One region of the Pseudohongiella spirulinae genome, then DNA from elsewhere that is predicted to be linked to it. Evidence: predicted binding sites of a transcription regulator. Region 1 holds the regulator's gene; each other region holds the start of a gene.
The links. Region 1 encodes sigma-54, which starts transcription at its own class of promoters, with help from an activator protein. Its sites were predicted from a motif close to ANTGGCATNNANNTTGCTNT; they were not measured.
Positions count from the first base shown of each region.

Region 1 (5,815 bases):
GGCAGTCGAAGCGGCTCGCTTGATGGAAGATTATCGTATTTACACACTGGTCGTACTTGATCAGCAACAGCAGCTGGCGGGCATCATCCGCATGCATGACCTGCTGCAAGCCAACGTAGTTTAAGGATCCGGCATGCAATATACAGGCGATAAGCAGACGCTCGACCAACGTGCCAAAAATATCAGGTTGCTGGTGCTGGATGTTGATGGCGTGCTCACCGACGGTCAACTGTACTTCAGCGAACAGGGCGAAAGCCTGAAGGCGTTTAACACCCTGGACGGACACGGTATCAAACTGCTGCAGGCTAATGGCATACAGGTCGCCATAATCTCCGGACGCCGCTCTGCAGCTCTGGAACGGCGTGCCACTGCACTTGGAATCACATTGCTTTGGCAGGGACGGGAAGACAAGCTGAATGCTCTGCAGGAGCTGCTGCAAAACGCGCCGTATGCACCGCATGAAATTGCCTGTGTAGGGGATGACCTGCCGGACCTGCCGATAATGCTGGCCAGCGCCCTGGCAATCACAGTACCCAATGCCCATGCCAGTCTGCGGCAATATGCGTCACTTTGTACAGAGCGCCCGGGCGGGCAGGGAGCGGTGCGCGAAGTAGCCGACTATCTGTTACAGTCACAGGGAAAATACCAGGACATTCTGGACAGCTACACGTCGTGAGCACCCTATGAATCTGAAAGACCTGGCAGGCCGCAAACTAAGCACCATCCGCCTGAGGAACTGGCTGCTGGCACTCGCTCCGGCGGTGATTATCGCCTGGGTAATCACCGGTCGACTTGGAGTTTCAACAACCGACGAACCCGACACGCCAATGGAAATCGCCGGACAAACACCTTACGAAGCCTTTGGCCGCGGCATCCGGAGCCATATTTTCGACGCCAGTGGTGAACTGACTTACGAGATCAGTGCCGAGTCTCAGCGCATGTATCCCGATCAAGTTTCTGAATTGGATATACCCATCATCAGAATGTATGAAGCCAATCAGGAGCGCTGGAATATCTCAGCATTATCAGGCAGAATTCGTGCCACTTCCGGGGGCAGCATACAGCAGCTGGAACTTGAACAGGGTGTGCAGATCCGCCATGAACTGAATGGCACGGACAGCGTTCGCCTGACAACTGACTGGATTGTTGTAGACGCCGACACTCAGCGCCTTCACACAGATGCCGTGGTCAATGTTTCTGGCAGCAGTATTACACAACAGGCGGTTGGCATGCGTGCTGACCTGTCATCAGATTCACTGGAATTTTTATCAAATGTTAATGGCCGCTTCTCTAACATCAGCCCGCCGTAAACCAGTCTTGCTGACTGCGCTGCACTGCCTGCTGAGTCTTTGCTGTCTGCTCATTCCGGCGGCCGGCCTGTCGGCCGTTGCCCCCTCTGACAGCACTGAGGACATTCTTTACAGTGCCGATGGCGGCGGCAGCATTGAAACAGTTGGCAACGTCAGAACCACTACACTACGCGGCAATGTTCGCATTCAACAGGGGCTGATTGTCATATTCGGTGATACCGCCACCCTGGAGCAGGACGTCAGCAGCGGCGACCTGATTCGCGTCACAGTGGAAGGTGAACCCGCCCGATTTGTACGCAATGCAGAAGACAGCGCGGAAACCATCAATGGCTCCAGCACAAGAATTGTGTATTACAACCAGACAGATACTCAGAGTAACAGCCAGGTCCTGCTGTCCGTGGTCGAATTCCAGGGCCAGGCCAGCTTTACCCGTGGCCGCACGGCGCTGGAGTGCTCCCAAATCAAACACATTGTTGAAACCGGCGCGACTGACTCACCCGGCCCTTGCTCCGGCGTGCTGGCGCCCATTGAATAATGGATATTCTGAACGCTTTTAATCTGGCCAAATCTTACAAAGGCCGCCAGGTCGTCCGCGACGTCTCCATGTCTGTGCGAAGCGGCGAAATCGTTGGCCTGCTGGGCCCCAACGGAGCCGGTAAAACTACCTGTTTCTACATGATTGTCGGTCTGGTTAATGCCGATAGGGGCCGCATTCTTATCAATGATGAAAACCTGACCGGTCTGCCAATTTTTGCGCGCGCGCGACTGGGACTTGGCTATCTGCCTCAGGATTCTTCGATCTTCCGCAACCTGTCGGTCGAAGACAATATCATGGCCATTCTGGAAACCCGCAACGACCTCGATAAAGCTGGCCGACAAGAGAAGCTCGACAGTCTGATTCAGGAGTTTCACATCAATCATATCCGCAAGAACAAGGGTATGAGCCTGTCAGGCGGTGAGCGTCGTCGCACAGAAATCGCCAGGGCTCTGGCAAATGACCCGCGCTTTATCTTGTTGGACGAACCTTTTGCTGGCGTAGATCCGATCTCTGTCAGCGATATCAAATCGATTATCGAACACCTGAAGCAGCGCGGCATTGGAGTACTGTTGACCGATCACAACGTCCGGGAAACTCTGGACATCTGCGACAAAGCCTACATCGTCAGCGAAGGCGGTATCATCGCTGAAGGCAGCTCAGAGCAGATCCTGGCCAATGAGAAGGTCCGGGAAGTCTATCTTGGCAAGAACTTTCACATTTAGATGGACCGCCGTGATCTTGCAAAAACATCACCAACTCGGCATGATGCTTGCTTTCAAATCCTCTGTGCCGGGCACCAGGTTTAAATGAAGTACTTGTCGCCATGAAAATTTCGCTACAGCTAAAACTTGGTCAGCAACTGACCATGACACCGCAGCTGCAGCAGGCTATCCGGCTACTGCAGTTATCAACACTGGACCTTCAGAACGAGATCCACGAAGCACTGGAATCCAATCCCATGCTGGAACTCGACGAGTCACAGGAAGCGCCAGAAAGTACCAACGACTCCTACGAAGAACGCGAACTGGCATTTGATAAGGCAACAGCCAAAGCCACAGAAGACACCTCTGAAGACAGCAGCGACTCCAAATGGGAAGACAGCATTCCGGAGCAGTTGTCCGTCGACACGCACTGGGACGACATCTACCAGAGCACCTACACAACCGGCGGCCCGGCATCTGACAGTGACGACAACGACTTTGAGTCTCGCGATTCCGCCTCAGAAACACTTCAGGATCACCTGAGCTGGCAGCTCAATCTGACCAATATGTCCGATATAGACCGGCTGATCGGCATGGCCATTATCGATGCCATTGACGCTAATGGTCAGCTGTCAGTCAGTGTGCAGTCTATTCTGGAAGGATTGCAGGGCGAACTGGAGGTCGACGAGGACGAAGTCATCGCGGTACTGCACCGCATCCAGCAATTCGATCCGGTGGGTGTTGCTTACCGCGATCTATCCGAGTGTCTGAGCATCCAGTTGCAACAGATTCCGGTTGCGGCCCGAACAGAGGCAATTGAACATGCCCTGGTGCTGGTCAAAGACCATCTGGACCTGCTTGGCAGCCGCGACTACGCACAGATCATGCGTCTGGCCCGACTGAAGGAACATGAACTGCGTGATGCAATTGCCATCATCGAAAAACTTAATCCGCGACCCGGCGCCGACATTGCGCCGGCCAATACCAATTATGTTATACCCGATGTCATTGTCACCAAAGACAAACGCAGTGGCCGCTGGCAGGTCGAACTAAACCCTGAAACAGCGCCCAGGTTGCGCATCAATGCCGACTACGCAGCACTGGTAAAACGCTCTGAAAACAGTGCAGACAACAATTACCTGAGAGACAATCTGCAGGAAGCCCGCTGGTTTCTGAAAAGCCTGCAGAGTCGCAATGAAACCCTGCTGAAAGTCGCCAGTCGAATTGTTGAGCATCAACAGGGTTTTCTGGAACATGGCGAAGAAGCCATGAAACCCCTGGTTCTGCACGATATCGCCGAAGCGGTTGAAATGCATGAGTCGACCATTTCCCGGGTCACCACACAAAAATATATGCACACGCCGCGCGGCATCTTCGAGCTTAAGTACTTTTTCTCCAGCCATGTCAGTACAGCTGCCGGGGGCGAATGTTCATCTACCGCCATACGTGCCCTGATCAAAAAGTTGGTTGCTTCAGAGAATACCCGCAAGCCGCTGAGTGACAGTAAAATTGCCAAACTGCTGGAAGAGCAGGGTATTAACGTAGCACGGCGGACAATTGCCAAGTATCGTGAATCACTGGCGATACCGCCCTCCAACGAGCGAAAACGCCTGGACTGAGACCAGTCCGATTGCCAGCAAAGAAGCAAGGCTCTAGAATGTCGTCTCCGGATAACAGGACCTATTCATGCAACTGACCAGTATTCTTACCCCGGAACGGGTTTTTTGTAATCTGCCCGGGGTCAGCAAAAAACGCTTTCTGACAACCATCAGCGAAAAGATCGCCAAGTCAGCACCGCAACTGTCCGCCGACTCCATTTACACAGCGCTGCTGGCACGGGAGCAACTTGGCAGCACGGGAATCGGCAACGGTATTGCTATCCCGCATTGCCGGGTCGCCGAGTGCGATGCGATCACCGGCACACTGGTCAAGCTGGAAGAAGGCATTGATTTTGACGCCGTCGACTCGCAACAGGTGGACCTGTTGTTCATTCTGATTGTACCGGCTGAAGAAACAGCAGAGCATCTCCGTGTGTTAAGCGCGCTGGCGCACCTGTTCCACCAGGAGGCTTTCTGCCAGGCTTTACGAGCCGCTGCAACAGACCAGGAACTTTACGACACCGCCATTCGATTCGATCAGCAAAGCAGCCAATAACCCTCGTCAGGCAGGTACGCGCGTGAAACTCTTGATAATCAGCGGTCGCTCCGGTTCAGGTAAAAGTACGGCGCTTAACATGCTGGAAGACAGTGGTTATTACTGTATCGATAATTTGCCGGCCAGCCTGTTGCCTGCCTTCATTCAGCGCATCAGCCATGAGCAGCAGGAATTGCCCCGCGTTGCCGTGAGTATTGATGCCCGCAACATTCCTGATGATCTTAAAAAAGTCCCTGATATCCTGCGAAACCTGCAGGAATCAAGCCTGAACCCGGAAGTGATTTTCCTGGATGCCAGCAGCCCGGTACTGATTCGCCGTTTCAGCGAAAGCCGTCGGCGCCACCCGCTTACTACCGACAGCATTGGACTGCGCGAGGCCATCAACAAAGAAAGGGAATTGCTGGAGCCCATAGCCACTCTGGCCGGATTGTCTATTGACACCAGTTCAATGTCAGTCCATCAATTGCGCGAACTGGTGCGCTCCCGAATACTGGAGAGAAAGAACGCCAGTCTGTCAGTGATGTTTGAGTCATTTGGATTCAAAAACGGCGTTCCGGTTGATGCCGATCTGGTGTTTGATGCACGCTGCCTGCCCAATCCGTACTGGGATGCCAGCCTGCGCCATCTCACGGGCAAGGATGCGGCCGTAGTGAGCTTTCTGAGCAGCCATCCCGATGTTGAGGCCATGCTGACGGATATCACCCAATATTTGCAACGCTGGCTGCCCAGCTACGAAGCCAGCAATCGCAGCTACATGACTGTCGCCATTGGTTGCACCGGCGGACAGCATCGCTCTGTCTATCTGTGCGAGCGCCTGTATGGTGAGTTCTCTGACAAAATAAGCAACCTGCAGCTTCTACATCGCGAATTAAGCCGGCCTGCGACCGGGAAAGTGCAACATGATTGAGTCAACCATTACTATTTGCAACAAGGCCGGCCTTCACGCGCGCGCCGCCTCCAAACTGGTCGGCATTGTTAATCAGTTCAACAGCAAAGTCTCCATTGGCACAGAAAAGCTGGTTGATGCGCACAGCATTCTTTCACTGATGATGCTGGCCGCCGGCAAAGGTACCGTTTTAAAAATCATCGTTGACGGCGATGACGAAGAGCAG
Region 1 covers NZ_CP013189.1:2,542,706-2,548,520, forward strand. Annotated here, with positions in the region: gene PS2015_RS11685 (KpsF/GutQ family sugar-phosphate isomerase) at 1-124, shown strand, start outside; gene PS2015_RS11690 (KdsC family phosphatase) at 134-676, shown strand; gene lptC (LPS export ABC transporter periplasmic protein LptC) at 684-1,310, shown strand; gene PS2015_RS11700 (LptA/OstA family protein) at 1,273-1,845, shown strand; gene lptB (LPS export ABC transporter ATP-binding protein) at 1,845-2,570, shown strand; gene PS2015_RS11710 (RNA polymerase factor sigma-54) at 2,672-4,168, shown strand; gene ptsN (PTS IIA-like nitrogen regulatory protein PtsN) at 4,236-4,703, shown strand; gene rapZ (RNase adapter RapZ) at 4,726-5,610, shown strand; gene PS2015_RS11725 (HPr family phosphocarrier protein) at 5,603-5,815, shown strand, end outside.

Region 2 (5,815 bases), 700 kb from region 1:
CGGCCTGGCAGAAGAAGCTGAATCTCTGGCTGGTCAGCAGCCCGGCAGTGATCCGCAGGAGCCGGTCTGATGTTTCAGCGGCAGAGCCTTGCGCAACGCTTGCGGGCCTATCATCCGCAAGCTGAACTTGATATTGAGCCGGTCATCGTCGGACGCCTGACGCGCGTGGTGGGCATGACACTGGAAGCCGTGGGTTGCAATGTTTCGCTGGGTCAGCGTTGTCTGGTCGGTCACAGTAATGGCGGTGAGATAGAGGCGGAAGTGGTGGGTTTCGACGGCCCCCGAATTTTTTTGATGCCGCTTTACAGCGTTGAAGGGTTACAGCCCGGCGCTCGTGTGATACCTGCCACCCAGGCTCAGACATTGTGGGTGGGCGATGGACTGCTGGGCCGCGTGCTTAACGGTTTTGGTGAACCGATTGACGGGCGCGGCGCGCTGGATACCACCGCCTGTCGCCCCGCAGAGTCGGAGCGCAGCATCAATCCTCTGAAACGCCAGCCCATCAAGCAGACCCTGGACGTCGGCATAGCGGCCATCAATGGTTTGCTGACGGTCGGTCGTGGTCAGCGTATCGGTCTGTTTGCCGGCTCCGGCGTGGGTAAGTCTGTTCTGCTGGGCATGATGACCCGCTTTACCGAAGCCGATGTGATTGTTGTAGGACTGATTGGTGAACGTGGCAGAGAGGTCAAGGAGTTTATTGACGAAATTCTGGGTGAAGAAGGGCTGCGTCGCTCTGTGGTGGTGGCCTCGCCCGCCGATGATTCGCCGCTCATGCGTTTGCGGGCGGCAACGGTGACCACACGCATCGCCGAAGGTTTTCGTGATCAGGGCAAAGATGTGCTGTTGTTGATGGATTCATTAACGCGCTACGCCATGGCACAGCGTGAAATTGCCCTGGCGATAGGCGAGCCGCCGGCCACCAAAGGGTATCCGCCCTCCGTGTTTGCACGCATACCGCAATTGGTGGAGCGTGCCGGTAACGCTGATAATGGCGAAGGAACCATCACGGCATTTTATACTGTCCTCACCGAAGGCGATGACCAGCAGGACCCCATTGCCGATTCATCCCGTGCGATTCTGGACGGCCATATCGTGCTGTCTCGCACCCTGGCCGAACAGGGCCACTATCCGGCCATTGATGTGGAAGCCTCCATTAGCCGGGTGATGCCAGCTGTGGTGTCCCCTGAGCACCTGGCCAAGGCTCAATTATTCAAGCGGGTTTACTCTCGTTATCAGCAGAATCGTGATCTGATCAGTGTGGGTGCCTACACCATGGGTGCGGACCGAGACATTGACTTTGCCATAGAGCGGATGCCGCACTTGCGTCAGTTCCTGCAACAGGGGCTGACGGAAAATGTCGCTTTGCCGGAGGCTGTAGAGCGTCTGAGCAAGGCTATCACGCCACCACAACGACGACTGCAGAATGGCCAGACGGCGGCCAGCAATGTCACGGCACTGCACGCTGGTGAAGCCCGTACCCTGGGTGGTAGCGCACGTGAGACAGGCGCACAGCAGGCTGACGGGCGAAGCGCATGAACCGCGTCAAGCGCATGCAGCCGGTCTTGCGCATTGCCGAGCTGGAGGCTGACAAGGCCGGACGCCTGCTGTCCCAGGCGCAGCAACTGGTACAGCAGGAAGAACAGAAATTGCAGCAGCTGGCTGAGTATCAGGACGACTACCGTCGCCGACTGCTCGATGCCGGGCGGCAGGGCATGACTGTGGACCGACTGCGTCTTTATGATGGTTTTCAGGGTCAACTGGACCGCGCCATCGCTCATCAGAAAACGGTTATCGCCACCCGTGAGCAGGAGGCCGAGCAATTTCGCCTGCAGTGGCAGCAGCTCGATATCCGCTTCAAGAGTCTGGAAAAAATGCTGCAACGTCTGCAGCAGGAAGCTGACCGGCAGCAAGCGCGAGTCGAACAGCGGAACCATGACGAATATGCCCGCCGGGGCGCGGGTGCAAAAAAAGCCTGGAATTAAAGCCTTCAGCAAGCTGGCACAGTTCTTGTTTGGTTCTTGTTAATTGTCTGAGTTATACAACTTTGCGCCTTGCTGAGGAGTTAGTCATGCTGCTACCCGCCGATCTGCTTTTGTCACTGAGTTCCACCCAGCAATCGGGCCGTCCGGAAGGTGCCGGTCACGCCGTGCTGCCGGTGGTTGATGTGGCGGCTGTGCAGTCATGGCTGGATGCTCCATCAGGTGATGGGGATAATGCTCAGTCTGACCCCAGATCTTTGATAAATCAGCTTTTATCTGGTATGACTGAGCAGCAGAGCGATAGCTTTGCGGCTGATTTTGTGCATAATCTGCAGGCTCTGTTGCCGCCTGAGCAGCCCCTGCAACCGACTGCCACTCTGGATTTATCCGGCAGTGTTGAGTCCGGAAATCCTGTGCAGTGGACGGTCGATGAACTGCTGAAATTTTCTGAGCAGATTCTGCCGACGTCTCAGTCTCAGCGTCCGATGAGCGATGAAGGCGGCAGTGTCTTGCCGCCGGGTGAACAAAATTTGCCCCAGGTGTTGCTCAGTGCCCTGGCTGCCTTACAAAGTCAGGTATTGCAGGATGGTGCTCAGCCGGAGAAGCAATCTTATAGTGTCAATCAGGCATTGGCTGACCTTGTACCGGGCATTGCTGTGACGGATGAACCGGCGCAGCTCTCAAATTGGTCCCAGCCTGTGACACTGGCAGTGACTGGTTCTGAACGGTCAACAACGCCTGGCGGGCAGCTTATGTCGCAACCCATGACTCACGGAACAATTGAGGCAGACAATCGGGCTGTTGTGACGGGGCTGGAGCCAGTGCAGATTCAGATAAAGCGAGAGACTCAAGATCAGGCTCTGCCTCATAGTCAAAATAAGACGTCCGGACTGAATGAGCTCGCCGCCGCTGCTGTTTCACCGACAGCCATCAAGCCTGCCGTTGTTGAGCAGAATACGACGCCGACAACGGTCGTCCCGAACATAATTGCGAAGCCATCGGCTGAATCGAAACCCGGTGAATCAGGTTCAGACTCATCAGTTATGCTGGTGGCGGAATCAAAGTCAGCGATGCCCGGGGAGCTTGCGCGAGCGCGCCCCGCAACAGGCGATGCGCTGATAGTAACTGACTCTGTCATGCCGGCTGATCGTCGACCGCTGGCCGTCGCTATTGATGCAGCCCTGCAGAGCGCTGCCATGGATTCCGGTCGAATCCCGGATGCAGCGGTCTCTCGGCAGGATGGTGCAGCCTTGTTGAGCACCGCGGTGCCGACCGCCGGCGAGCTGGCCCAGGAATTATATGGTGCCGACCAGCGACGTCAGTTGGCGGCCCAGGCACGGGAAGCCACAGTTGCCAGTCAGCCACTGTCGCCAGCTAACCGTGCTGTCAGCGATAACCTGCAGATGGGCAGCTTCGGTCAAACGCAATGGGGCGAGAATGTCAGCAGGCAGTTGATGATGATGACCGCCAACGGTGTCAACAGCGCGCAGATTCGCCTGGACCCTCCGGAACTGGGCACTCTGACAATCAAGGTGAAGCTGATCGATCAGGCGGCGACCGTCAACTTTGTCAGCCAGCATGCCATGGTGCGCGATGCGCTGGAGTTACAGATTCCGCGTCTGCAGGAACAGTTCCGTCAGGAAGGTCTGAATCTGGTGGATGTCTCGGTGTCAGACCAGTCGGCGCAACAAGGCGGCAGTCAGGGTGACGACCGTCGTGGCGGGAGCGGGGAGCGGTTGACGGATGCTAATGATGAAGAAATTTTAGCGGGTGAAACGCCCGTGCGTCATTCCAGTCATTTAATTGACTTCTATGCCTGAGCGTCAAAGCCTTGTCTGTTGAGTCGTGAGATGCGTCGATAAACTGACGCAATTCTTCTGCCGACACGTCTGCGATAAGCCTATATAATTGAATTGAAATAAGTTATTGGCTTGTTTTAAGCATGGCACAGGCTTTGCTTATACTTTGCAGTTCTGAATGAGGCAGTTATGGCAGACGATAATTCTACAGGGTCGAAAAATGGCGGTTCGATGAAGCTGGTGTTCATCATTGCGATCGCGCTTTTGGTGTTGGGCGGCGGCGGTGCCGGTGCCTGGTTTTTCCTGATGTCAGGTAATGATGCAGGTCAGGCAGCCAGCAGTGAGCCTGCCGCCCCGGTACAACAGCCAGCACAATACTTGCAGCTATCCCCCGCCTTTGTCGTTAATTTTCCCCATCAGGGTCGGCAGCGTTTTATGCAGGCCGATATTTCCGTGATGTCCCGGGATGCGCAGGCGCTGGCTGCTATCAGCCAACATATGCCAGTGGTTCGTCATGCGTTGAACAACCTTTTCAGTGCTCAGTTGGTGCTGGTATTTGAAAACCCGGCTGGTATTGAAAACCTTCGTCAGTTGGCCACAGAAGAGGTGAACCAGGTACTGGAGCGCGAGATCGGCCGGCCTGGCATCGAAGAAGTATTGTTTACCAGCTTTGTCATGCAATAGCTCAGTGGGGAAGCGCTGATGCAGGATCTGTTATCACAAGACGAAATTGACGCGCTGTTACATGGCGTGGATGAAAACGATCTGATCGACGGGGAAGACGAAGATCCCGGCGTGGTGCGCTCCTATGACCTGACCAGTCAGGACAGGATTGTGCGTGGCCGTATGCCCACGCTCGAGATGATTAACGAACGTTTTGCTCGCCACACCCGCATCAGTCTGTTTAATCTGTTACGCCGGTCAGCCGACGTATCGATTGGGGGTGTGCAGATCACTAAATTCGGTGAGTACCTGCATACTCTCTACGTGCCAACCAGTCTCAATCTTGTCAAGTTTCGTCCGTTGCGTGGAACCGCACTGGTGGTGCTTGACGCCAAACTGGTCTTTAAACTGGTGGACAATTATTTTGGTGGAGATGGGCGTCACGCCAAAATTGAAGGTCGTGAGTTCACACCCACTGAACAGCGTGTTGTGCAGATGGTACTGAACCAGGTTTTTGAAGATCTGGGAGAGGCCTGGCGCAATGTTTATAAACTGGAGTTTGACCTTATTCGATCCGAAGTCAATCCCTCCATGGCCAACATAGTCAGTCCCAGCGAGGTGGTAGTGGTCAGCAGTTTCCACATTGAACTGGACGGTGGCGGTGGCGATATCCACATCACGCAACCTTACTCCATGATCGAGCCGATCCGTGAGCTGCTGGACGCTGGCATGCAGAGTGATGTGGATGAACATGATGAGCGCTGGGGCAAGGCGCTGAAAGAGCAGATCAAACATGCGACTGTAGATTTTTCCTGTGATGTATTTGAGCGCATGATCACGTTGCGAGATGTTGTTGATCTTGAGGAAGGCGACATCATACCCGTTGAAATGCCGGAAACGGTGGTACTTAAAGCCAATGGTGTGCCCCTGTTTGATACCCGCCTGGCGATGTCAAACGGTAATCTGGCGCTAAGAGTTGAAGGAATTCACCGGGAAACCGATGACTGAGGAGACAGAGATGAGCAAAGACGAACAGTCAATGGCCGACGAATGGGCTGCTGCCATGGAAGAGGAAAAAGATGCATCGGCCGAGCCTGCGCCGGCGTCTGCGTCGCAGAAACCGGGATCGCCGGATCTGGATGTGATTCTGGATATTCCGGTACGTATTTCCATGGAAGTGGGCAGCACGGCGATTACCATCCGTAATCTGCTGCAATTGAATCAGGGATCGGTGATTGAACTGGACCGTCTGGCTGGTGAGCCGCTGGATGTGTTGGTGAACGGAACACTCATTGCCCATGGCGAGGTGGTGGTTGTTAACGACAAATTTGGCATTCGTATGACCGATGTTATCAGCCCGTCGGAAAGGATCAA
Region 2 covers NZ_CP013189.1:1,838,979-1,844,793, reverse strand. Annotated here, with positions in the region: gene PS2015_RS08420 (flagellar assembly protein FliH) at 1-70, shown strand, start outside; partial or broken gene fliI (flagellar protein export ATPase FliI) at 67-1,404, shown strand; gene fliJ (flagellar export protein FliJ) at 1,533-1,982, shown strand; gene PS2015_RS08405 (flagellar hook-length control protein FliK) at 2,069-3,799, shown strand; gene PS2015_RS08400 (flagellar basal body-associated FliL family protein) at 3,968-4,462, shown strand; gene fliM (flagellar motor switch protein FliM) at 4,481-5,449, shown strand; gene fliN (flagellar motor switch protein FliN) at 5,442-5,815, shown strand, end outside.
Region 2: PS2015_RS08400 (flagellar basal body-associated FliL family protein) is a predicted target of sigma-54. The motif match lies at 3,921-3,940, and genes of this name have one in related genera.

Region 3 (5,815 bases), 370 kb from region 1:
GTGCCGCGACTGCCGACCTCACCGTCGGTAATACGCACGCGCAGTCCGGAAGCTGCATCGGCAGTGCCGCTGGCCGCCGCGCCCGCCTGGCCGTTGGCCCCGTTGCCTGTGGCAAAACCAAAGACCGCCGCGGCATTGCCTTCCAGACTGGAAATGGTCACCGAGGAGTTGTCACCACGACTGCCGGAGGTCACCTTGAAGCCGCCCACCTCCGCATCATATGTCACAGCCACCAACTTGCCAGCGGCTATCAGCGCCGGATCATTGTTGATCGCCGTCTGCAGGGTCTCGGCCACGGCATTGCTATCCGTATTAGCCAGTACACCCAGGGTGATGGATCCGGACAGCACGCCATCCACCCGCAGGCGGAACTTGTCTGCTGCCGTGCTGGTCGACAGATCACCATGCGCCGCATTCAGGTAATAACCCGCCGTGGCTGGATTCTCGCCAGTGGAAGCCACCAGCACCTGCCCCGAGCCCTGCGCTTCAATGCCATTGATCAGACCTTGCACATCGGTACCGCGAATCGAGGTAACCGGCTCGCCGTGCCCCTCAAACAGGCCCAGTCGCGTGGCACTGGCCAGGTTGATATCACTGAAGATGATTTCATCGCCGGCATTGGCGGTGGAGAACACCAGTCGCGCCGTCGAATCATCACTGTTATAGACATAGTCAACATTCACGCTGATGCTATCACCGGCCAGTGCGGCATCAATCTGAGACTTGAGCGCGGCGGTTAACTCATCGGGCGTGTTGTAAGTCACCGGCGTACCGGCATCGCCAGGCAACGCCAAAAGTCCCGTACTGATGCCATTCACAGACAGACTGTATTGGGTATCGCTGTCCACCAGCAATGGCGTAATAAAGTTGCTGCTGCTTTGACCATCTGCCGTCGACAGTCCAGACAGCTCGCGCCCCTGGTAGGGTCCCTGCCCCTCTTTAACCAGTCCCAGCGTGGCAGAGGTTTCTGCATCTGCCTCAATAATGCGAATCACCGACTCGCTGCCGTAGCGGTTGGAGGTCATCTCAAAGCGTGACTCGTCGCTGTTGTAGGTTACCGTGACGGAATTTGCGGAATTGATCAGCTCAGCATTGCTGTTGATCTGCCGCTGCAACTCTTCGGCCAGCAGGTCCGCGGTGGCGTAGGTGCCTTCGGTCAGATCAATGCTGACCTCGACATTATTGAGAAAAATATTAAAACTGTTGTTGGCATCGGTAATCTCGATATTACCAGCGTCCAGGGCAGCGACAGCGATACCCTGATAACGACCGACCTCGGCCATGCGGGTAATTTCCAGGCTATAGCTACCGGGTTGAGTGGCACTGCTGGCTGAGACAAATGACACGCTTTCGTCGCTGGGTATACCCGTAGTCGCAAACAAGGCTGTGATGGCTTCAGGATCCGCCTGAAATGCCTCCTCAAAAGCACTGCGGTCGAACTCCATCATGTAGTTGTTAAACTGGTTGGTGGTCACACCCACTTCAGCCAAAGATCCATAAGTTGAGCCCAGAGTAAACGAGCGCAAGGTCGAGTTAAGTTGATTCATGACCGTGCGTATGCCACGGTCACCGGTCAGCACACTGCCCTGCCCATTATCTCCGGCATCCGGATCAAACGCCGTCAACACATCCGTCACGGTTTTAAGGGCGTTGTAGCTGTCCACCACGCCCTGCACTTTATCCATCAGGTCTGAAGGATCTTTACTGATGCTCAGGGTCGCAGGTCCGCTTGAGACCCCTTTAAGGTTCAGGGTCACACCCGGAATCACTCCCCCCACCAGGTTGTCACTGCGGGTAATGGCCAGACCGTTAACCGTAAACTGTGCATCCTGGGCTGCCTGGGTCTGCAACATCTCCTGACTGGCCAGGTTATAGTTAAAGGCCTCGAACGAGGCTGAACCAGTGGCAGTCAATTCCATGCTGTTATTGGCACCGCCTTCTTCGGTGGTAAACAGCAAGCGGAAACCCGTACCGTCATCAACAATGGTGGCCTGAACACCGAAATTCGCCTTATTCACAGCATCACGAACACCGGCCAGTGTATTGTTACTGCTATTGATGGTAATAGAGCGCGACTGAGTTTCCGGGTTGACAGCAAAACTCTGATAATTATCGAACTCATCGAATGTTGTTGTACCAAAGCGAAAGGTCAGTGTGCCCAGCCCCACCGTCTCGGTGGTAGCTGCATAAGCCTGCGAGGCTACGGTATGCTGCTGCGCCAGTTGCTGCACGTTGATGCTGTAATTGCCGTCGGCGGCTACACTGCTGGCGGTGGCGGTCAACACAGACTCGTTACTGCTATTAGCCTGACTGGCGTTGAAGGCAGAAATATTGTTGAGCTGCTTGACCGCTGTATTAAATTCGCCCAGCACACTGCTGACCTCTCCGAAAGCCGACAGTCGCGCCTCGGTGATCTCCTGATCCCGATCCAGTCGCGCGGTGACTGGCGCACGCTCCGCCTCGACCAACTGCTCCAGCAGTTCGCTGGTCAGGAGCCCGGATCCGATACCCAAGGATTGAATAGTTGCCATAGTGTCCTTTCGTGTGATCAAGCACTTTGCGCTGATAAAGCAAATTACGAGCCAGCTAAGCCGGGACTGTAATATCAGCCACTTACTCCCCATGTATCGGTCAGCAGCGGAGAATCTTGACCCTTAAGCGGCAAAGCCTTGCCGCTGTCTGCCGTCCCCGGTTAGTCACAAGCCGTCACACACGCTGTCGCACAGGGGATTGAGTGTCAGCCCCTGTCCGGCTAGAATCGGCCTTACCTTATAAGGAGAAGAAGCTATGTTCAGTAGACCAACACTCGCCAGCGGTCTCGCGCTGCTGGGTGCCAGCGCTCTGTCAGCCGCCATGCTCTCATCAGGCGCGCTGGCTCAGGAGGACTACACCCCGCCCCGCACCTGGGACGGCGTACCCGATCTGCAGGGTGTGTGGCGTAATGCCACGGTAACGCCGTTGACCCGGCCACGCGAGCTGGGCACCCGCCAGACCTATACTCGCGAAGAGGCGTTCCAGCTGGAACGTGCCGCCCAGCAGGCTGTGGAAGAAGATAACGAACCCCTGGATCCCAACCGGCCACCACCACCAGCCGTGGATCTACCTCCTGTCGGCAACTACGACCTGTTCTGGACCGACCGTGGTATGTTTATGCCCACCATCAACGGAGAGTTCCGTACCTCCATCATTATCGACCCGCCCGATGGCCAGATGCCCGGTTATACCGAGGAATTTCTGGAGCGTCGCGCCCGTGAGCGCGCCACCGGCCCGGACCCCTTCGACGGCCCCGAGGGTCGTGGTGTAGGTGAGCGCTGCCTGCTCGCCTTCGGTTCGAACTCCGGGCCGCCCATGCTGCCAGTGATGTACAACAGTCACTACCAGATCGTGCAATCACCTGGCTATGTCACCATCATCGTGGAGATGGTTAATGATGCCCGCATCATTAAAATACAGGATGATCATGACCCCCATGCTGACGTAATGAACCGATGGATGGGCGACTCCATTGGACGCTGGGAAGGTGACACGCTGGTGGTAGAAACCCGCCACTTTAACCCCTGGCAGAGTTTCCGTGGTGCCTCGGAGAATCTGACAGTGACTGAGCGATTCCGTCGAGAATCAGACCACAAGATCATTTACAGTTTCACCGTGGATGATCCGACTGTGTTTGAATCCAGTTTCACCGGCGAACTGGCGCTGACTGCGTATGATGATCCGTTGTTTGAGTATGCCTGTCACGAGGGCAACTACGCTCTGGCTGGTACGCTGGCCGGCGCCCGCATGGCTGAGGAAGAAGCTCGCAAGGCGGCTGAAGACGCCGCAAACTGAAAACACTGAGCGAAGCAAGCCATGCCACAAGCAAAAGGCCGACAAACCAATTGTCGGCCTTTTTATATCTGTTCGAGCGAGAATCTTAAACCTGAGTTTTAAAAAGAGAAATCGGCTCCTGGGATTCCAGCTTTTTAGCCAACTCCAGTGCTTCTTTACTGTCAAACTGCCGCAGCACCTTGCGCGACTCCCGATCCACCACCGTCACCGACGGCTCCTGATTCTCCGGGTCGATATCAAAGATCAGATCACGCTTTACTGTCTGCACATACTCATTGAGGCGCGATACCGCCTGTTCCAGCTCACCGTCTTCAAGAGGCGGTTCGGAAAGCATTGATTTCGCGCCCGGAGTTGCTGAAGTGAAACGCTGCGCTGGCTGTGACTCCTGGCGCTGTTGCTGCTTGTTTCCAGAACCCTTGTGCTGAGAATCCTTGTGCACATCTTCCTGCGGATTACGACGCTTGGGATTAGCGTCAAGATCATTCTCCACAGATTCAACAGAATTGACCTTCCCCCGGGTTACGGGTGCGGGCTGAAACCGGGTAATACTGATTTCACTCACAGCAGGTCTCCAAGAAAACGTGTATCTGCCACAGAAAAACACTCACCAGCACGTCTGGCACAAAAAAATCCGCCCGGCGTCTACCTTGTTATCGGTAGCGGCCGGGCGGACTTTAGGACTTTAGCTTACTTTTCGGGAAATTAACCCAGCAGCTGCAGTACCTGCTGGCTCTGAGCGTTGGCCTGCGCCAGCATGGAGACACCCGCCTGCTGCAGGGCCTGACTACGAGCCAGGTTGGCAGCTTCAGCCGCAAAGTCTGCGTCCTGGATTCGAGAGTTGGCGGCTGCAAACTTCTCGGAGGTCGCTGACAGGTTCTCGATAGTCGCTGTAAAGCGGTTCTGCACCGCACCCAGCTCGGAACGTGACGCTGTGATAGACGCCAGGGCATTGTCGATAGCAGCCAGAGCTTCCGTTGCGCCAGCCTGGGTAGACAGGTCAACATCTTTCAGGAATTGACCTGCTTCCGCACCACCGAAAGTACCTACCTCGAAACCAAGCGCTTCAAGTTCGGCATTGCCGTTGTTGCCGCTGGATACTGTAAACTGCCCTGCAGATTGCAGCGTGATAGTGCCATAAGAGGTGACACCGTCTGCAGCGGTAGCGGCATTGTCGGCAAACACGGCTGCGGTCGCAATACCAAAGTCTGCAGCGGTAACAGTATTAGTCACATCATCGTCAAGTGACATGACGATGTTGCGGCCGTCCGCTGCTGACAATGACAGACCTGTTCCGGTATCTGTAGCCACAACACCTGTGTTGCCGCTGACGGCGTTGATTGCCGCTACAGCCGCTGTGCGACTATCTTCCAGAGTAGCACCTACAGTCAGGGTAATGCTCTCACCATTCAGGAACAGAGTACCCTGGTCGCCGGCTGCAGCACCGCTGGTTGTGCTGGTTCCGCTAACAATATTTTCATTGACAACAGCAGTCACGCCGGTTTCCGCTGACGAGCGGTTAACCGCCGCCGCAATCGCAATTGCCGAAGCTTCTTTGGAGCTCGATTCTGTGCCGGCATAGGACGCTGTATCGTCAGTTGCGACAGCCGCTCCGATACCCACGCCGTTGATGACAAGGTCACCTGCAACCAGGGCATCTGGCACCACATTGTCGGCTTGCGTTCGAGATTCAGTGCTTGTCGCAGCGACTGAAGCAGAATAGGTACCAGCTGTCAGACCTGCGTTAGCAGTCGCTGTACCACCGATCACAATCTCGTCTACACCCGCATTAGCCACCAGAGTCACGCCGCCCTCATAAGTACCGGCGGCAGCCAGTCCTGTCGCAGCAGCCGTGACAGTGTCAAAAGATATTTGTACATTGCGACCATCAGCTGCAACCAGCTCGATACCCTGAGAGTCGTCCCCGGTATCGATAGCCGTCACTCCGGTCAAACCTGACTGAGCGTTGATTGCATCAACCACTGATGTA
Region 3 covers NZ_CP013189.1:2,168,855-2,174,669, forward strand. Annotated here, with positions in the region: gene fliD (flagellar filament capping protein FliD) at 1-2,531, opposite strand, end outside; gene PS2015_RS10025 (hypothetical protein) at 2,788-3,828, shown strand; gene PS2015_RS10030 (flagellar protein FlaG) at 3,914-4,390, opposite strand; gene PS2015_RS10035 (flagellin N-terminal helical domain-containing protein) at 4,531-5,815, opposite strand, start outside.
Region 3: fliD (flagellar filament capping protein FliD) is a predicted target of sigma-54. The motif match lies at 2,568-2,587, and genes of this name have one in related genera.

Region 4 (5,815 bases), 360 kb from region 1:
CGATTGATGGCTATCTGTACCGGGCGGGAAAGGTTACCGAAGCGAAAACCACAGGTGGTCTGATTGCTTTCCGGCGAATGATGTGAATACACAGCTTCCAGTGGGCATTCAATGTCTTGGCCGATCAGTGTCAGATTTATGTGGGCGTCCAGCTTTTCCAGCATTTCAAACGGCGGTGTTAACTTGCCTTCCAGCAGAATCCGGCAGCCGGTGGCTGACATATTCTGGACGCGGCCCATTAATTTATCTGATCGTTTATCGCTCTGCAGGCTGGCCTGGACCATCAATGTTCCTGGAACCCAGGCTCGGAAGGCATCACGGCGCTGCAAGTAAAGCATGCGGGATGGAAATGCGATTTCATAAAACTTGCCGCGGCTGTCTTCGCCAATGCGCACGACAGTTAACTCTTTGGCGTGAACCCGGATGCCATTGATTGATGCACGGAGGCTGAAGGGCGAGCCTTCTTCTGCACGTTTTCTGGCAACTGAATTGGAAAACTCGTCCAGCCAAAAGGTTCGGTTTTTCAGGCTTACATCCAGCACCATGCTGCTGTAAGGTGCGGTTGAATCCTCAAACTGGATGTTAACTGCCGAGCGATCAGACTGCAAAGTGCGCAGCACACTGTAGATGTCGCCGGTGGCGGTGTAATAGCGCTCGTCGTTGGCCATAGGACTGGACCTTCAGACGTTGCCGAGATCGCGTTTAACGGTACCGGCCTGCGTGCTGCCATGGCTCGTGTACAGGCCGTTAACAGCTTCGGTGCCACGCATGATATCCAGCGCTTTCTGGGTATTAAGTCGGCTGCGATGCACAATAATACTGTTGGTTTCGCTCATTTCGCGGCAGTGCCGTACTTTGTTTTCTATGTTCTCCAGCAATGTCGTCAAGGCGGTATCGGTGCTGTTTTCAAGCAGAACCCGCAATTGAGACAGGCTGGTGCGATCAGCCGGCGCGCCAGCCTGCTGTAATAATCGCCGTCGGTTGAAGTCGTTGGTTTCGATTGCTGTCAGCAGGGTCTGTTTTTGTTGAAGTAGTCGCGTCAGGTTCTTTAGATCACGGCGCTCCAGACAGTCGCGCTCAGCCTGCAAAACCTCGCTCAATTCGTCCAGCTGCAGCCGGTCCTGTTCGAGCATGTTGTGCAGGTCGCTATTGTTCATTCGTCTCCGTTCGGTGCGGCGCCGTTACTTTAATTCTTTTTCGAAGGCGAGGATCTTATCAGCCACCCGCTGGCTGTCAATCTGGTAGTCGCCCGTACTGATCTTGTCTTTGATCTGACTGACACGTGCTACATCGGTATCAGGCAGAGCCTTGATGCGTGTTTCCAGTGCTTGCAGATCGCTTGCCTGGCTGCTGATGGATACCGCATCGACAGGTGCCAGAGCACCACTGCCACCGTGTGCGTCAGTTTTGCCGCTGCCCGTGCCTGACCCTGATGCAGGTTGACTGCCCGGCTGCTTGACGGGTGAACGGCTGTCTGTCGGTGATGTCGGATTGCCGATCGATGAAATGCTCATAATCATACACCCTGGCTGACGCAGACCCTCAAACGGGTGCGTGCAGCGTTGATTGATTGACTTCTACTATCCGGTGTAGCGGCAAGCACTCTGGAAACTTTAGCCCCGATCATCGCTAAAAAACCACCTCGGCCACGCCGATTTCGCGAACTACTGCCTGCACCACACGCTCGGAGCTGTTATTGCGTACCGGTATCTGCTGGCCCGCTTCTCCATCCTGTAATGCTGTGCCTGTGTGGCGGATTGAGATACCGCCGCGCGAGGCGATCAGCACAACCGTGTCGCCCCGTTTCACCAGTACTGGTGCTGTCAACATATCCAGTGTCAACGGTGTGCCGTGGTTCACTGAACGGCGCAGCGCCTTGCCAACAATGTTTTCTGAAAGCCCCATAGTCTGCCCCCGAAGCTGACTGATATCAAGCTCTTCCATCGTAACATCATGGGGCTGGATAACGCTGCCGCGAGCTAATGCCCGCGCACTGACGGCAACCGGGCGAAATACTTTCACGTTGGCGGAGACGTAGCGGGTCCATGGTGAGGCGTCCTGGCACTCGACACGAACTGTAACCCGGCCACCATTACCGTTGCCAGGCTGATTGGCGGTGGCGGCAAGCGGCATACCACACACAGGAATCTGCAGACGTGCATCTATGGTGGACATTTGTATTTCAATGCGATCCGTGCTGCCCTGCCAATGCTCTTCCAATGCCTGCATGGCGGCTTGCTGCATGGCCTGGGCGCTATCACTGACCAAGGTCTGCGCTGTAATCTGTGTCCAGCAATTCCCTGTCAGTAGTACAAGCGTGAGTGATACCAGCCATGAACGGAGTCGCAGACAGTCAATTTTATGACGTTGTTTTACTGGAAACGAGATTGTTGGCTTCATAAGCGTTAAATTTCTGTCGAAAAACGGCGGCAAGGCCGACGAATTCATGAAACTCGAAGATGTGTTGTACTACCTGCGTAGGATATGCAAATGGCGTGCCGATAATCGCACTCAAAATTGAGTGTTTATTGCAATTTATACTTATGAAATCGGAAAATTGGACGATAACCGCAGCAAGAGAACTGTTATTTTGCGGGAGTTAGACATGGCTGGGGTACTCGATAGCGTCAATCAGCGCACTCAACTGGTGGGTCAGAACCGCCTGGAGCTATTGATGTTCCGGCTCAATGGCAGCCAGGTGTATGGCATTAATGTCTTTAAAGTCAAAGAGGTATTGCCATGTCCCAGCCTGAGTGTGCTGCCTCACAGCAACCGGGTTGTGCGCGGTGTTGCTTATATTCGTGGCCGCACTATTTCCATTCTTGATCTGAGCGCAGCCACCGGTGGCCGGCCACTGGATGACATCGCCAAGTGTTTTATTATCATCACTGAATACAACAATACCGTGCAGGGTTTTCTGGTGAAGGGGGTTGATCGCATTGTCAACCTGAACTGGGAAGCCATCCACTCTCCGCCCAAAGGCTCAGGCCGCGAACATTACCTGACGGCAGTGACGGAAGTTGATAACAAACTGGTTGAGATCCTGGATGTAGAGCGCATCCTGGCAGAAGTCTCTCCGGCGTCAGCGAGTCTTAGCGAGGCACTGGTCAGCAGTGGCAAGCGGGAAGACGCACTGAATACGGTCTTGATCGTTGATGATTCCAGTGTGGCGCGTGCCCAGATTCGTAAATGTTGTCAGTCGCTGGGATTTGAGACCGTTGTGCTGAACGATGGCAAACAAGCCTTGAAGCACTTGAAAGGCATGATTGCCGACGGGCAGAGTCCGTTGGATAAATACATTCTGGTCATCTCTGATATCGAAATGCCGGAAATGGACGGCTACACACTGACAGCCTCCATCAAAAATGATCCGGCTATGACAAACTTGCATGTCATGCTGCATACTTCGTTGAGCGGTGTCTTCAATCAGGCCATGGTCGAAAAAGTAGGAGCCGACGATTTTCTGGCTAAATTCCATCCGGACGAGCTTGCCAAGCGGGTTCTGAAACAGTTGGAATTGCGCCAAGCCGCTGCCTGATGACTATGGTAAACGACGCGTGGCAATCGATTGCCGACTCTGATTATCAGGCCTTCAGGGCCTTTCTGAGTCAGGCCTGCGGTATCGTTCTGGGAGACAATAAACAATACCTTGTTGCCAACCGCATGCGGCGCATTATGGAGGAATATCAGTTTCAGTCCCTCGCTGCATTAGTAAGCAGTATTAATCAGAACCGCCCTCATGGCCTGAAAGAAAAAGTCATTGATGCCATGACTACTAATGAAACCTTCTGGTTCCGGGATAGTTCTCCCTTCGAGGCACTGCGCGATGTTTTGCTGCCGCGACTGGTCACGATCGAGAAACGGCCGCATATCCGTATCTGGTCGGCTGCCTGCTCCTCTGGTCAGGAGCCATACTCCATCAGCATGATTATTGATGAATTCAAAGCGCGACACCCGGGCCAGTTACGTCGTGAACCAGAAATTATTGCCACAGACATTTCCATGACAGTGCTCAACAGCGCCCGACAGGCTGAATATGACAGTCTGAGCGTCAGCCGGGGGTTGAGTGCGGAGCGGCGTAGGCTTTTTTTTGAAGAGAAGGCCGGGGCGCGCTTTCACTTGAAACCCCACATCGTGAACCGGGTCAGCTTCCGGCAGTTGAACCTGCAGGACAGCTATGCCGGCATCGGACGCTTCGATATCATCTTCTGCCGGAATGTGTTGATCTATTTTGCTGCTGATCTCAAGTTGGATATTCTCAATCGCATGCAGCAGTCACTCAATCCGGCCTCCTACCTGATTCTGGGTGCATCGGAGTCGCTGCCGGCGGCGCTGGCGAGTCAATATGCGCTGGAGCGGGTGGGCGTTAATACCAGCGTCTACAAATCCTGAGAACAGCTATAGCCGTCCGGCCAGGTCTTGCCGCTTGCTCACTCTCATCCCCCCAATTGCCGCTGATTGACAGCATGAAGGTGGCAAATGCTTGCCGCTGATATGTATTTACCAGCCTAACTATCTGTATTTAAAGTTAAAAATATTATGGCATGGCTTTTGCTGTTCTGTTGTTGTCAACGCTAATCGACAATGATCAGACAGGAAAAAATTAATGGCCATCAACTTCTCTAATGCCCTGGGTATACACGAACAGGCACTGGTTCTGCGAACGCAGCGTACGGCTTTATTGGCCAATAACATAGCCAATGCCAACACGCCCGGATACAAGGCGCGCGATATTGATTTTGCTGCCATGCTGGCGCAGGCCAACGGTCAAAGCCGTGCGATCGGCATGGAGCGCACCCATCAGCGCCATCTGAGTGGCTCTGCTGAAGCCAGTTCACCTGAAATCCTGTATCGGGTTCCCGCACAGCCTTCCCTGGACGGTAATACCGTTGACGAGCAAGTGGAAAATGCCGAGTTTGCCCGCAACGCGCTGGAGTATCAGGCCACCTTCCAGTTTCTGAACAGCAAATTCACCGGCTTGCAGAAAGCCCTGAAAGGAGAATAAGCATGAGTCTGATGCAGATTTTTGATATTGCCGGCTCCGGCATGAGCGCCCAGTCGCTGCGCCTGAATACCACCGCCAGCAATATGGCCAATGCCAACAGCGCGGCCAGCAGTGCCGATCAAACTTACCGTGCTCGCCATGCCGTTTTTGCACCCATGATGAACGCGGCCATGCAGGATGTGTTTGCTGATAGCAATCTTCAGCAGTCAGCCGTTGGCGTTCGTGTAGCGGGTATCGTAGAGGACAGCCGTCCGTTGCAGCCGCGTTATGAGCCAGGCAATCCCATGGCGAATGAGGAGGGTTATGTGTACTACCCGAATGTGGATATCGTCGAAGAGATGACCAATATGATTTCTTCCTCGCGATCCTTTCAGATGAATGTTGATGTGATGACGGCCGCACGCACCATGATGCAGCGGGTCATGACATTAGGCCAGGCGTAAGGAGCGCATGATGGACGTCAATAACAACAATGCACTGAGCAGGGTGCTGGGTGACTACGCGTTACCAGAAAAGAAGGATACACCCAGCCAGGAGCTGGGCCGCGATGAGTTCCTGAAACTGCTGATTGCCCAGCTTGAAAATCAGGACCCGACCAGTCCGCAGGATAACGGCGAGTTTGTGGCACAACTGGCACAGTTTTCCCAGCTGGAAGAGTCACAGAAGATTACCCAGAGTTTTGAGCAGTTTTCATCCGCTTTCCAATCCACGCAGCATTTGCAGGCGACTTCTCTGGTTGGTCGCCCGGTTCACGTTCAGAGTGAAGTCACCATGCTGACCGACTCAGGTGCGGTGAGTGTGCTGGCTGAC
Region 4 covers NZ_CP013189.1:2,186,862-2,192,676, reverse strand. Annotated here, with positions in the region: gene PS2015_RS10125 (flagellar brake protein) at 1-668, opposite strand, end outside; gene PS2015_RS10130 (TIGR04282 family arsenosugar biosynthesis glycosyltransferase) at 1-7, shown strand, start outside; gene PS2015_RS10120 (flagella synthesis protein FlgN) at 681-1,157, opposite strand; gene flgM (flagellar biosynthesis anti-sigma factor FlgM) at 1,182-1,514, opposite strand; gene flgA (flagellar basal body P-ring formation chaperone FlgA) at 1,630-2,400, opposite strand; gene PS2015_RS10105 (chemotaxis protein CheV) at 2,606-3,538, shown strand; gene PS2015_RS10100 (CheR family methyltransferase) at 3,538-4,392, shown strand; gene flgB (flagellar basal body rod protein FlgB) at 4,607-5,005, shown strand; gene flgC (flagellar basal body rod protein FlgC) at 5,008-5,448, shown strand; gene PS2015_RS10085 (flagellar hook assembly protein FlgD) at 5,459-5,815, shown strand, end outside.
Region 4: flgA (flagellar basal body P-ring formation chaperone FlgA) is a predicted target of sigma-54. The motif match lies at 2,484-2,503, and genes of this name have one in related genera.